Regions from separate parts of the Pseudoalteromonas sp. AS71 genome, predicted to be linked through region 2. Evidence: predicted binding sites of a transcription regulator. Region 2 holds the regulator's gene; each other region holds the start of a gene.

Region 1 (4,932 bases), on a different contig from region 2:
GTTAGTTTGCATTTTTTTGACTGGAAAACCACGTAAACCGTCGTTAGCGCCAAGCTCTATTAGTACATGAGTGGGTTCGTATTGCTCAAGCAATGCATCTAAACGGCGTAGGGCTCCACCAGATGTTTCGCCACTAATACTGGCGTTGATAAGTTCAATGTCGGCTTGTTCGTCATCGTATTTATCTTGTAACAATTTTACCCAGCCCTCTTCTTGTTGAAGTCCGTAGGCTGCGCTTAAACTGTCACCGAGTATTAAAATCGTGTTGTTGGCTGCTGCGCTCAGCGGTTTGATAACTAAAAATAAAATGAATACTAAACGAAGGATTGAATGAGTCATATGTCAGCGCTTTCTCAATTAAATATAATTCAGGTTAATGGTTTGTCTAAAGTAGTCTCTACCTTTGAAGGTGAGCTGCCCATCCTCAGCGACATCAGCTTTAATGTCAAGCATGGCGAGTCTGTTGCTATTGTTGGCACATCGGGATCTGGTAAATCTACGTTACTCAGTTTATTGGCAGGGCTGGACACCGCCAGCAGCGGTGAAATATTTTTAGATGGTGAACCATTACACAATTTAGATGAAGAAGAGCGCGCTGCACTGCGCGCCGCTAAAATTGGGTTTGTGTTTCAATCGTTCATGTTAGTACAAAGCTTAACGGCACTTGAAAACGTTATGCTACCAGCAGAGCTTGCTGGCGAGAGTGATGCGAAAGAGCAAGCAATTGCTTTGCTTGAAAAAGTAGGTTTGAGCCATCGAATTGATCATTACCCGTCGCAACTTTCTGGCGGTGAGCAACAGCGTGTTGCTATTGCGCGAGCATTTATTGGTACACCTAAAATACTGTTTGCTGATGAGCCTTCGGCTAACTTAGATAGTAAAAATGGTAAAATGATTGAGTCGTTATTATTTGATTTAAATACTCAGCACGGTACTACGCTTATTTTGGTTACTCACGATGAAGGGCTTGCACAAAAATGTGAGCACATTATTCAAATAGAAGCGGGTTTACTGGTAAAAAGCCAAGTAGAGGACGTTGCTGATGTGGGTTAAGTTAGCGCTTAAGTTATTTTCGCGAGAATTTCGTCGTGGTGAGCTCACTGTTATAAGTGCGGCTATCGCGCTTGCAGTTTTAACCGTGCTTACATTGTCGATGGTTACTGAGCGAATAGGGCAAAGTATTGCGCAAAAAAGCAGTGCTTTTATTGCAGCAGACCGTGTACTTGCAAGCGATCATGTTCTCAACACCGCTTTTATTACTCAAGCACAGAGCCAAAATTTAAAAACGGCGCAGATGGTGTACTTCGACACTATGTTGTTTGCTAATGATGAAATGCAGTTTAGCTCAGTAAAAGCGGCATCTAATGCGTACCCGCTAAAAGGGCAGTTAAAAGTTAAAGATACCCTTACAGGTGAAACTAAGGTTGCTAATAGCGGACCAACGCCGGGTAATGTGTGGCTAAGTGAATCTGTATTTTACAGTTTAAATATTGATATAGGCGCGCAAGTAGAGCTTGGCGCTGCATTATTCAATGTTTCAAAAGTTATTGTAGAAGAGCCAGACGCGCCATTTAATGTGTTTTCAAGCAGCCGTCGTGTACTTATTAATATTGACGATGTGGCAAAAACTGAAGTTGTGCAGCCGGGTAGTCGTGTTTATTACCGTCAACTTTATGCCGGTAGTGAGGCTGATATAAATAGCTTTTACGAGTGGCTTAAACCACAAATAAAAGAAAACCAACAATGGTATGGCGTTAAAGACCGCCAATCACCCATTTCAAACAGTTTAAACCGCGCAGAGAGCTTTTTATTACTTGCTGGCCTATTGGGTATTATTTTGGCAGCAGTGGCTATTGCTGTTTCAGCAAAACGTTATTGTGAACGCCAATACGACCCAGTAGCGATGATGAAAACACTAGGCGGTAGCCGCTCAATGATCCGTAAAATATACATGCTTCATTTATTGCTTGTGTGTGCAATGGCGGTAAGTATTGGATTGTTAATTGGTTACGGCTTGCAAGAAATAGCAACAAGTTACTTATCAAAAAGTATGGGCACAGAGCTACCTTTAGGTGGTTTTAAACCTTGGCTGGTGGCTATTAGCACTGGCGTAATTTGTGCCGTTATGTTTTCTATTAAGCCGTTGTTTGATTTATTTGATATTCCACCGCTTAGAGTGCTGCGCCGTAACTTAGGTGACAAATTGGCAGTGAGCCGTGTGCATTTAGGTATGAGTGCGCTAACCGTGTTTTTATTAATGTGGTTATTTAGTAACAACATAAAAATAACGCTTATTTTGTTTATCTCAACACTTGCGCTAATTGGTGTGCTGTTTTTAGTATCTAAATTAATATTTGGTGGTGGTCGAAAACTAGGGTTAAAGCCAGGTAACAGTTGGTCGCTTGCAATTGCGTCTATTCAAAAGCGTGCAAATGTGAACGCGGTACAGTTAATTAGTTTTTCGTTAGCGATTAAATTACTGCTGTTTTTAGTGGTACTTAAAAACGACATGATATCTGATTGGCAATCGCAGTTACCAAGCGATGCACCTAATGCGTTTTTAGTGAATATTACGCAAAATGAACTTGAGCCAATTAATGAATATTTAGCTCAAAAAGATATTCAGGTATCAGAGTTTTATCCAACTATTCGTGGGCGCGTAAATGCGGTAAACGGCGAGTTGGTAGCACGTTCTGTATCGCTGCAAGACAATGAGAAAAAAGACGAAGAAGCCCGTGCAGGTATTGGCCGTGAGCTAAACCTTACATGGCTTAAAGATGTGCCTGACCAAAATGAAGTAACACAAGGCACGTGGTTTGGTGAAAATGCGATGGCTGAAGCCTCAGTAGAGGAGTCGATGCTTGAGCGTTTAGATGTTGAGATAGGCGATACGCTTACATTCTTAATTGGTTCGCAGTCGTTCGACGCTAAAATCACCAGTGTGCGAAAAGTAAATTGGGCCACGCTTAAACCTAACTTTTTTATTATTTTAAGCCCAGATGTACTTGCAGATTTTCCTGCAACGTATATTTCGTCGGTTCGTATAAACCCAGAGCAAAAGCGTGATTTTAGCCAGTTATTGCGTACTTACCCTACTATTACAGCAATTGACATTGATAACTTTGTTAAGCAAATACAAACAACTATTTCGCAAGTATCACTCGCCATTGGCTTTGTACTTGCAATTGTTGTGCTGTGTGGCGCGCTTGTACTTATATCGCAAGTTCAAGCTAGTTTAGGTGAGCGTATGCAGGAAATAGTAATACTCAGAACGCTTGGCGCTAAAAGCCGATTAATTAAAAATGCGACCCTTTATGAGTTTTTGTTACTAGGCGGTCTAGCTGGTTTAGTTGCTGCATTTTTTAGTGATATAGCGCTTTTAATTGTGCAACAACAAATGTTTGATTTAGCCGGTAAGCTACACCCGCACATATGGATTATTGGGCCGGTAGCTGGCGGTGTATTTGTAGCGGGTTTAGGTTATTTAATGATTGCCCGAACACTTAAACAAAACACCCAAGGGTTAGTGCGCGCCCTTGGGTAAGCTTAAACTAACTTAACACGTATTGGATTAAGTATTAAATGCCCACCTAACACGTGGGCATTTTTGTTTTCTTTGTACTGGTAATTTATACAGTGCTCTGGCATTATTAGCGTAATTTAAAAATAACAATAATGAGAATGCAGTTTGGCCATTATTTTAGGGATTGATCCTGGTTCACGTTTGACCGGATATGGCGTTGTTGCCCACCAAGGTTCTAAATTTACATACTTAGGCAGTGGCTGTATTAAGTTAGCCGATCATCCTTTTCCGGTTAGACTTAAAATGATCTACCAAGGCATTACACAACTTATTGAGCAATTTTCGCCAGAAACATTTGCCATTGAAAAAGTATTTATGGCGCATAATCCTGATTCAGCTCTAAAACTAGGCCAAGCTAGAGGCGCTGCGATTGTGGGTGCAGCAATGGCCGACTTACCCGTATTTGAATACTCAGCTAGACAAATTAAGCAAGCAGTAGTAGGTAACGGCGGCGCTGATAAAACACAAGTGCAACACATGGTAAAAAATATTTTAAAGTTGCCTGGCACGCCACAAGCCGATGCAGCTGATGCACTCGCTATTGCGATTTGCCACGCTCACTCAGAACAAAATTTAATTAAACTAGCGGGTAGCGCAAGCAAAACCGTTAGAGGACGTCTAAGGAAATAACTATGATAGGCCGCTTAAATGGTATTTTAGTCGAAAAACAGCCACCAGAGATATTACTCGAAGTAAGTGGTGTAGGTTACGAAGTACAAATGCCAATGACCTGTTTTTACGATTTACCAAAGATTGGTGAAAACGCGATTGTTTACACTCACTTTGTAGTGCGTGAAGATGCTCAACTGTTATTTGGTTTTAATAATAAAGTTGAACGTGCCTTGTTTAGAGAGCTATTAAAAGCAAATGGCGTAGGGCCAAAACTTGGCTTAGCTATTTTATCGGGTATGTCTGCAAAGCAATTTGTAAGTTGTGTAAATAACGAAGACTCAACGTCGCTAGTTAAATTACCGGGTGTCGGTAAAAAAACAGCCGAGCGTTTAGTACTCGAAATGAAAGACAGACTAAAAGATTGGGGTAATGATTTATTTACGCCATTTAGCGACAGCGCAGTAATAGAGCCAATGAGCGATGCGACAATAGCTAATAACGCAGCCGATGATGCCGTATCAGCACTGCTTGCATTAGGTTATAAATTGCCACAAGCTCAAAAAGCAGTAAAATCGATAAGCAAACCCGATATGTCTACTGAGGTTCTTATTAGAGAATCTTTAAAATCTATGTTGTGAGTAACCCATGATTGAAGCGGATCGCTTAATTGATGCGACTGAAAAAACAAATGAAGACTCTATAGATCGTGCTATAAGGCCAAAACTTTTAGCTGACTA
Region 2 (4,932 bases):
GCATACCGGCAAGCCCTACAAAATGCATAGGAAAAAACAGTACGTTCACGCTCACCAGTGATAGCCAAAAATGCCATTTAGCTAACGTGATATTAAACATATTGCCCGTCCACTTGGGCAACCAGTAATAAGCCCCTGCCATTATCGAAAATACGGCCCCTGTTACTAATACATAATGAAAGTGCGCCACTACAAAATAAGTATCGTGATATTGAAAGTCAGCAGGTGTAATTGCCAGCATCAATCCCGAAAAACCACCTAAGGTAAACAGCACAATAAACGCAATACTAAAAAGCATTGGCACTTCAAAAGTTATTGAGCCTTTCCACATTGTGGCAACCCAATTAAATACTTTTACGCCTGTAGGTACCGATATAAGCATGGTCGCGTACATAAAAAACAACTCGCCAGCGACCGGCATCCCAGTGGTAAACATATGATGAGCCCATACAATAAAGCTCAATAGTGCTATGGAGGATGTGGCATATACCATTGAGGCATAGCCAAAAAGTTTTTTACGAGAAAAGGTAGGTACTATTGTAGATATAATGCCAAAGGCAGGAAGAATCATTATGTATACTTCGGGGTGACCAAAAAACCAAAAAATGTGTTGGAACATCACCGGATCGCCACCGCCTGCGGCATCAAAAAAGCTGGTCGCAAAGTACTTATCGGTAAGTACCATAGTGACAGCCCCTGCAAGCACAGGCATTACCGCTATTAATAAAAAAGCAGTAATTAACCACGTCCATACAAATAAGGGCAACTTCATCCATGTCATGCCGGGGGCACGTAAGTTCACTATGGTTACAATCACATTGATTGCGCCCATTATTGAGCTAATTCCCATAATATGTACGGCAAATACAAACAATGCAGTATTATCATTACTGTATGTTGTGGACAGTGGTGCATAAAAAGTCCAACCAAATGCAGGACCCCCACCAGGCATAAATAACGATGCCAATAGGATTAAAAATGCAAACGGTAAAATCCAAAAGCTCCAGTTATTCATTCTTGGCAATGCCATATCTGGCGCGCCAATCATTAGCGGTATCATCCAATTAGCAAGGCCTGTAAAGGCCGGCATAACCGCACCAAACACCATAATTAAACCATGCACTGTGGTCATTTGATTAAAAAAGTGAGGGTCGACCAACTGTAAACCAGGTTGAAATAATTCAGCTCTGATCACCATGGCCATTCCACCACCAATTAAGAACATGGTCAGCGAAAAAATTAAATATAAACTACCTATATCTTTATGATTAGTTGTGTAAAGCCAGCGTTTAAAACCTTTAGCTGGGTGATGAGCATGATGAGCTTCATTGGCGTTAGGTTGTTCTACTATGCTACTCATTAGTTCGCCTCCACTTTGGCATCAAGTGCTGCCTGTATTTGACTCGGTTGAATAACATCACCCGTATCATTACCCCACGCATTACGTTTATAAGTAATAACCGCTGCTAATTGCTTTATAGATAACTGCTTGGCAAATGCTTGCATTGCCGTACCAGGTCGTCCATGGATAACTACATCAATGTGATCTTTTATATCGCCAAGCACTATCGGGCTGCCTTTAAGTGCAGGAAATACACCCGGTAATCCCATGCCAGTAGGCTGATGACATGCAGCGCAATTGGCCATATATACTTGTTCGCCTAAAGTCATTAATTCTTCTTTTGGGAGGGTTTTATCAAGTAATGCGGCATCTGCTAATGCTGCTTTTTGTTTAGCCTGCTTTGCATCTGCAAGCCATGTTTTAAAATCAGCCTCAGATTTAGCAACCACCACAACGGGCATAAAGCCATGATCTTTACCACACAACTCAGCACATTGGCCTCGGTAAGTACCTTCTTCGTTTATGTTCGTCCATGTTTCATTTATAAAGCCGGGGTTCGCATCTTTTTTAACTGCAAAATCAGGTACCCACCAAGAGTGAATAACATCGTCAGAAGTCATTAAAAATCGTACTTTTTGATTTATTGGCAGTACAAGAGGCTTATCAACCTCAAGTAAGTAGTTAGGATTTTTATCTGCAAGATTCGCGATTTCATCTTGCGGGGTAGATAAAATAGAGTAGAACTCTACATCTTCACCCATATATTCATAATGCCATTTCCATTGTGAGCCTGTAATTTTAATAGTGAGATCAGCTTTGCTGGCATCTTCCATTGCAATTAGGGTTTTAGTGGCTGGTACTGCCATAGCAATTAAAATAACAAACGGAATTGCAGTCCAAAGTATTTCTACTTTAGTGCTTTCGTGAAATTGGGCAGGTACAGCCCCTTTAGATTTACGGTGATGAATAAGTGCCCAGAACATAATTGCGAACACTATCACCCCAATCACACAACATATTATAAATATGGTCATGTGCAGCTGATATACATTATTGCTTATATCGGTTACGCCTTTGCGCATATTGTATTGGCTGTTAGCCAAAACTGGGTGCGAAAAAACACATAATATAAGCCACAAGGTAGAGGTCAGTTTACCCATGTGGTGGCTCCTTTGATGCTATTGCGAATGCAAAGCGAAGAGGCATACGGCTTAAACGCCAATTCGTTATTTTTATTTTTTTAGCCAATCTCATTTAATATTGATTGGTTTTGCTGCGCCAACAACATGTTTGTGTATATTGTGTGTTCTCAAAACTAAAAAGCTGTGAGTTATTATTAGCTCAGCACATTAACAATTAGCTAAAAAATGAACAACAAGCAAGTTTTAGTAGAAAAAACAATCAGGTTGTAATTGGGTAATTAACAAAAAATCAGCAACTAGCTAGGCAACAGGAAGTTCAAAAGATGAGAAAAACAAAGGGGTTTAACGCATTTGGAGGGGAAATTATAAGTGCAAAAAAGTTTACAGGTTGAATAGTCAGTGGGCTGTTTACGCCCTATTTTAGTACAAATTTTAAAACAAAAATGCGTACTAATTAGTACGCATTTATAAAACTGCTTGTTTAAAAGCTATTTTTAAAGTCACATCCAATCAGCGTTTCTTATAACGCCAACGGCTAAGCCTTCAATATTAAAAGACTCATTCTCAAGATCTACTTCAATAGATTCAAAATCGTCGTTTTCAGCATGAAGTAATACTTTACGACCTGCTTTCTCAAGACGTTTTACAGTTACGTCTTCGTCTAAGCGCGCAACAACAACTTGTCCGTTTTCAGCAGTTTGAGTACGATGTACAGCAAGTAAATCACCATCCATAATACCAATATCTTTCATGCTCATACCGTTAACGCGTAGTAAAAAATCTGCAGCCGGTTTAAACATTAATGGATCGATTTTGCAGTGACTTTCAACGTGCTCTTGCGCCAAAATAGGTGAACCAGCAGCAACACGCCCTATAAGCGGTAAACCTAATTGTTCTGGCTCTTCTTCTTCAATTAACTGAATACCACGGCTTGCACCTGGCTTCATCTTAATTGCGCCTTTTTTAGCAAGTGCTTTTAAATGTTCTTCAGCAGCATTGGCACTTTTAAAACCTAATGTTTGCGCTATTTCAGCACGTGTAGGAGGCATACCAGTGTCTTTAATAAAAACTTTAATTAGTTCGAGTATTTGAGCTTGGCGGTTCGTTAATGGTCGCATACAACTGGTTTTCCATACAGTACATTTAACTGTGAGTATATACAGTTAAATAAAAATCGCAAATTTAAATTAAGCCTTAAAATAGCCAAAGTAATTTCACTTGTGTACATTTTAGGGATATAACTAAAGCTAAGTTTATAAATGATAAAAAAAGCAAAGGAGTCATTATGAGTATTTGGTATCAACCTATTACTTTAGAGTTTTGCAAACAGCTAGATGAAGGTATAAATGGTCAAGGTACGCTGATGAAAACTATGGGGATAGAAATCACAGAGATTGGCGATGATTACTTGGTTGCCACAATGCCGGCAATTCCTGAGCATCATAACCCAATGGGGATGGTTCACGGCGGTGCTAACGTTGTACTTGCCGAAACAGTTGCCAGCTATGCAGCTAACTTTGTTGTCGATTTTACAAAATTTTACTGCGTGGGACAGGAAATTAGCGCAAGTCATTTAAAAGCGTCTCGTAACGGCACTTTAACAGCCACGGCAAGAGCATTTCATATCGGTAAACGTAGTTCAGTATGGGAAATAAAAATTACAAATAGCCGCAATGAGCTGTGCTGCGTATCTAAAATGACCGCAGCAGTCGTAGAGCGAAGATAGTTACTTTTCGATTGGGTAAATTGTAATTTCCATACCCGCACCAATCGCAGATATACGTAGTAATGTATCTGCATCTAAGGCTTGATTAAAGCACTTAGGAGAAGTGCCTGATTCAAAACCAATATCAAAAGTTCTACGTGAACAGCTTAACCATTGCTTTAGCGCGTTACGCGAACACGACTCAATAAGCTCACATATATGGTTTATTGCTTTGTCAGGCGTGTTTACTACACCTGTTGCTTCAATACGCGCTAATTGACGGTATTCGTCTTTGTCATAATGTAAAATCGTAGCGACTTTTTTTAAGTCCGCCACTAGCAAACTAATATCTTGCTTTGATTCAAGCTCAAGATCTACATTTAAAAATTGAATTTCCGACATCGTTTCGTATTTATCCTCTAATAATTTCATTGCAAACTTTAACGCAGTTTTACCGTTATACCAAATCAACTATGCTCTATTAACCACTTTATATGGATATTTCGCAGCTTTTAAGTATTTATTAGCATTTAAAGCTAGCTAGATATCAAACATTCAGCTCAATTATACAAATAAATCATATTAGCAATTTAAGTGTAATCTTTTTTATTCTTAAATGATTACAGTAAGCTATAGTTTAAACTGCGACAAAATGTCGCAGTAACTTATCTCATTAATGTAATAAACTAGCCTCTAAAAATAATAAGACTAAAACATGAATAAAAAAATATTTAAACATGCTC
Region 3 (4,932 bases), on a different contig from region 2:
GAAGCATAACTAACAAGTAAAGTCAGGTATATTAATAAGCAAATGAGTAGAAATTAAAGATTAATAAATAATAAAATTTATATTTTTATAATTTAGCTAAACTGCACAGTTCTACTGGTAATATTCATCGTAGGTACATTGTTATTTGTTATGTATTAATGAGGCCTAATAGATCATCATGTCGCCCCTATTGGGGCATTACCGAGTAGTCACTAATTCCATCTTAAAAAAAGTGACTTCGGTAGCTTTTTTTTCCTTTTTGTTGCTGCATACTTTATCCTGCGTCATAATCTAACGTCTTATTAAAACGCGGAATTTTTATGAACTGGCTTGCGCAATTACCCACCCAACGTACCCCATGGCTTTTATTTACAGCCATCGTTTTTTTACTGGAAGTGACCGCTCTTTTCTTTCAATACCAAATGGGGTTAGCGCCTTGCATAATGTGCATATACCAACGCACCGCTGTACTAGGCTTATTAGGTGCAGGAATTATAGGTTCGACTAAACCACAGAGCAAAACAGTTCGTATACTTGCGTATGTAATTTGGGGGGTATCGAGTGTTTGGGGATATTTAATTGCTCGCGAACATATTGATATGCAAACCACCACAGATCCTTTTGCATTCAGCTGTGAGTTTGAGCCAAACTTCCCGTCATTTATGCCGTTACATGAATGGATACCTAGCTTTTTTCAAGCGACCGGGGATTGTGGAAATATAGATTGGCAATTTGTTGGTTTGAGCATGCCTGCTTGGATGGTAATTATATTTGGGGTTTTCTCACTAACACTATTTATTATAGTTATTGGCCGTTTATTAATTAAAAAGTCGATTTGATATGTTTACATTTTTTTCAAGCCAATTAGATGAGCTTAAACATCTAAAAGTACGCAAGCGTCAGGACGTAATAGCACTTTCGTTAAGTATGCTATCGCCAATAGATAAAGTTTTACTACGTATTATAAAATTATTGTTACTTAGCCCATTATTTTTAATATTTACGGTATTTGAAGGCTGGATATTAATCCCTTTTTTGATACTTGGTGGGCTTTGCTATCCGCTACTAACAACACCTATTGAAATTAACTTTGCTAAAAAGCACTTAAGCGATGCGCTAAAACAACTTAATCAGGGCGTATAACGCCCTGATTATTCCTTACTCGCTTTAAAGTGATATTTTTCCTTCTAATTTGGCTAATAGTTTTTTACCAATTCCTTTAACTTGTGATAAATCACTGACGCTTTTAAATTCGCCGTTTTCCTCTCGGTAATCCACAATTGCCTGCGCTTTTTTCTTACCTATGCCAGGTAGCTTAGCCAGCATATCTGCATCTGCATTATTTATACTAATTGTCTCAACATGAGGCATTTGCTTAGTTACTTCCGATAATTGTGCATATACGGTAGTTGCAGGTAGTAGGCATAATAAGCTTATAATTAATAAATTTTTTAACGTTTTCATCAAACTTGTCCTTATTCTTCTTTTCTTAATTTTGAATGTTGCTCAGGAAAACTAAAAAATAAGGAACTGTAAAGCTCATCACTTAAAGTGTACCTAAACGCATTATCACTATGATCCGAAATCCTGAAAATGCAGCTGGTACAACAAAGTGATTGCTTAACTAAAGTAAAGTTACCGTTTTTTGTCAAATTTAAGACACCTAAAAATTAATACTTCGCGCTTGCAAATTTACGCCCAAACCATTACTGTACATAAAAACAGTAATCTAATGGTTTTTACAAACCACGGTGCCAAGCAATTTTGCAGGAGAAATCATGGCTGTTGTTGTTAAATATGTTGTAGAACGAAACGGAGTCGAGCGTATGACGTTTACTACCAAAAAAGAAGCTGATGCTTATGACAAGATGCTCGATATAGCAGAATCACTTGAGCTAATGCTAGAAAAGGTAGACGTACCGCTTAGTGAGCAACAAATTGAATCACTTGCTTTAGAAATAGCGAAAAGCAAAGATGACTTTATGACCATACTAAAGGGCGGTAAAGATCCAGTTGTTACCAAAGCACCAGCAAAAAGTAAAAAGTCAGATAACGTTGCATCAATTGAAGATAACAACGATAAAAAAGCAAGTTAACTCGTAGATTGCCCTTTCCTCGGACGGGACAAACTAAATAAAAAAGGGAGCAACTAAGTTGCTCCCTTTTTTATTATACCAATTCGCTTTATTAAGTGATCTATTTTGAGGGTGGAAAAACGTATTGATAGCCAGTCAAAAAATTCGCTATTTAGTTGTTCTAAATGATAATTTTTCAACACAGGTAGTGACACGTTTAGCCCCGCAAAATGATTAAGTATTATTGCGGATTGGTATTAATTTACTACCCATTCAAAAATGGGCAGTAATTACTATTTAAAGCTCTTTTTCTACTTCATCAAATAAAGCGGTAATGTTTTTCTCAGGCTCTTTTGTAACTAAGCTAACAACAACAATTGCGATGCTCGCTAAAATAAAGCCTGGTACTATTTCGTACATAAAGCTGCTTAAGCCTTCACCATTTATAGTAAATGGTCCATATATCCAAATTAGTACAGTAAACGCACCTACTAACATACCTGATAAGGCGCCAGCAAAATTCATACGTTTCCAATAAAGGCTAAACAATACAAGTGGTCCAAACGCAGCTCCAAAGCCAGCCCAGGCATTACTTACTAAATCTAATATAGAGCTATCTCTGTCGTAAGCCAAGTAAATAGCAAACATAGCAACTATGGCTACACTAATACGGCCAACAGCAACTAGTTCTTTATCGCTAGCATCTTTACGTAAGAATGTTTTATAGAAATCTTCTGTTAATGAGCTTGAACTAACAAGTAACTGTGAAGAAATTGTACTCATAATGGCAGCTAAAATTGCAGCTAATAAAAAGCCAGCAATAAGTGGGTGAAACAATAACTCAGAAAGAATTAAGAAAATCGTTTCAGGATCTTCAACTACAATATTATTCTCATAAGTATAAGCAGCACCAAATATACCAGTACCAACAGCACCAATGGCAGCAACAATCATCCATGTCATACCAATACGGCGTGCTTTAGGCATATCTTTAACACTACGTACTGACATAAAGCGAACAATGATATGTGGTTGGCCAAAATAACCTAAGCCCCAGGCCATTGCAGAAATAATACCTAATGCAGAGCCTGCACCAATCCAGTTAAGCATATCTGGGTTTACGCTATGCAGAGTTGACTCTAGGGGTTGTTCTAGTAAAGAGTATGCAACGGTAGGCACAAGAATAAGTGCAATGAACATAATACAACCTTGCACAAAGTCAGTTAAGCTAACCGCTAAAAAACCGCCAAACAAAGTGTATAAAACAACTACACCTGTCGTAATGTATAAACCCATTTCATAACTTAGACCAAATGAGCTTTCAAACAGCTTTCCGCCGGCTACAACACCTGATGACGTATAAAGGGTAAAGAAGACGATAATTACTATAGCTGATACAACACGTAATAAGTTTGACTTATCATTGAAGCGATTTGAAAAGTAATCTGGGATTGTTATAGAGTCATTTGCTTTTTCAGTGTACACACGTAATCTAGGGGCAACTAACAGGTAATTTAACCAAGCACCAATCACCAAGCCAATTGCTATCCATGTACTACTAAAACCAGTAACAAACATCGCACCAGGTAGGCCCATTAAAATCCAGCCACTCATATCCGATGCACCCGCAGACAGTGCAGCAACGCTTGGAGATAGATTTCGTCCACCTAACATGTAACCAGATACATCGTCAGTAGATTGCTTATATGCATATAGTCCGATACCCAACATTACAACAAAATATAATGCTAGTGAAATAATCATTCCTGTTTCCAAATTAGCCTCCGCATAATTATTAATAACAGGCTCTTAATCCGAATATTGACTCTTAAAATATTATAATAAAGACACTATTAGGATAAAAACCATTCTCGCTGACTATATCATGCTTAATAATAAAATCTCCAACTTGTTGCCCCCAGCTGATACAAAAATACTCATGTTGAATAATTTTAAAGCTAATTGGTAAAATATAATAAATTAAATACAAGAAACCCCTTAATTTATAATGATAATTTATTAATCATGCAAATATACGTAATGCTATTTTGAATCTTTTGCCATATATTATTACAATACCTAATTACATCACTCTTACGGAACTGTTTATGTATTTTTACGCTGCACGTCAACCGATTTTAGACAGAGATAAAAAGCTCATCGGATATGAGCTTTTATTTCGTGATGGCGTTGATAACGTATTTCCCGATATAGATGGTGACGAAGCAACAACACGACTTATTGAGGGAAGCCAGTTTAATTTTGGTTTAGAAGATTTAACCGATAATAAACCTGCCTATATAAATTTCACCCTAGAAACGCTGTCAAAGGGTTATCCTACTCTGCTAGGTAAAGATACTATAGTAGTAGAAATACTTGAAACGATTCAGCCTGGTAAGCGTTTATTAGCTATTGTTAAAGATTTAAAAGATAAAGGTTACACTATTGCTCTTGATGATTACATTCATCAACCTGTATGGCGTCATTTTTACCCGTTCATTGATATCATTAAAATAGACTTTTTAACATGCGATATAGATACAATAAAAACGGTTCTTAACGATTTAAAACCACACTCGCATATTAAGTTACTTGCCGAAAAAGTTGAAACCTACGAAATTTACCAACAAGCTTTAGAGCTTGGGTTTGATTATTTCCAAGGGTTTTTCTTCTCAAAACCTGAAATGGTACAAAGTAAGGCTTTACCGCCTTCAGAAATGGCATTAGCTGAATTACTCTACGAAACATCAAACATTGATATGGATCTTAAAAAAATCACTGACGTGTTTGAGCGTGATGTAAACCTATCTTATAAGTTACTCAGGTATTCAAATTCAGCAGCATTTACTAGGCGCGC

Evidence for each region. Region 2 encodes LexA, which represses DNA repair genes until DNA is damaged. Its sites were predicted from a motif close to TACTGTATNNNNATACAGTA; they were not measured.
Region 1: ruvC (crossover junction endodeoxyribonuclease RuvC) is a predicted target of LexA. The motif match lies at 3,620-3,639, and genes of this name have one in related genera.
Region 3: WNY98_RS12520 (YebG family protein) is a predicted target of LexA. The motif match lies at 1,708-1,727, and genes of this name have one in related genera.

The regions. Positions count from the first base shown of each region.
Region 1 is NZ_JBBMQZ010000029.1:41,349-46,280, forward strand. Features, by position in the region: gene WNY98_RS18300 (arylesterase) at 1-339, opposite strand, end outside; gene WNY98_RS18305 (ABC transporter ATP-binding protein) at 340-1,053, shown strand; gene WNY98_RS18310 (FtsX-like permease family protein) at 1,043-3,544, shown strand; gene ruvC (crossover junction endodeoxyribonuclease RuvC) at 3,689-4,213, shown strand; gene ruvA (Holliday junction branch migration protein RuvA) at 4,216-4,833, shown strand; gene ruvB (Holliday junction branch migration DNA helicase RuvB) at 4,841-4,932, shown strand, end outside.
Region 2 is NZ_JBBMQZ010000021.1:13,163-18,094, reverse strand. Features, by position in the region: gene ctaD (cytochrome c oxidase subunit I) at 1-1,360, opposite strand, end outside; gene coxB (cytochrome c oxidase subunit II) at 1,360-2,502, opposite strand; gene lexA (transcriptional repressor LexA) at 2,985-3,602, opposite strand; gene WNY98_RS15585 (PaaI family thioesterase) at 3,770-4,210, shown strand; gene WNY98_RS15580 (hypothetical protein) at 4,211-4,591, opposite strand; gene WNY98_RS15575 (membrane protein) at 4,905-4,932, shown strand, end outside.
Region 3 is NZ_JBBMQZ010000015.1:53,212-58,143, forward strand. Features, by position in the region: gene dsbB (disulfide bond formation protein DsbB) at 321-839, shown strand; gene WNY98_RS12510 (DUF6170 family protein) at 841-1,143, shown strand; gene WNY98_RS12515 (helix-hairpin-helix domain-containing protein) at 1,168-1,464, opposite strand; gene WNY98_RS12520 (YebG family protein) at 1,779-2,096, shown strand; gene putP (sodium/proline symporter PutP) at 2,373-3,851, opposite strand; gene WNY98_RS12530 (HDOD domain-containing protein) at 4,184-4,932, shown strand, end outside.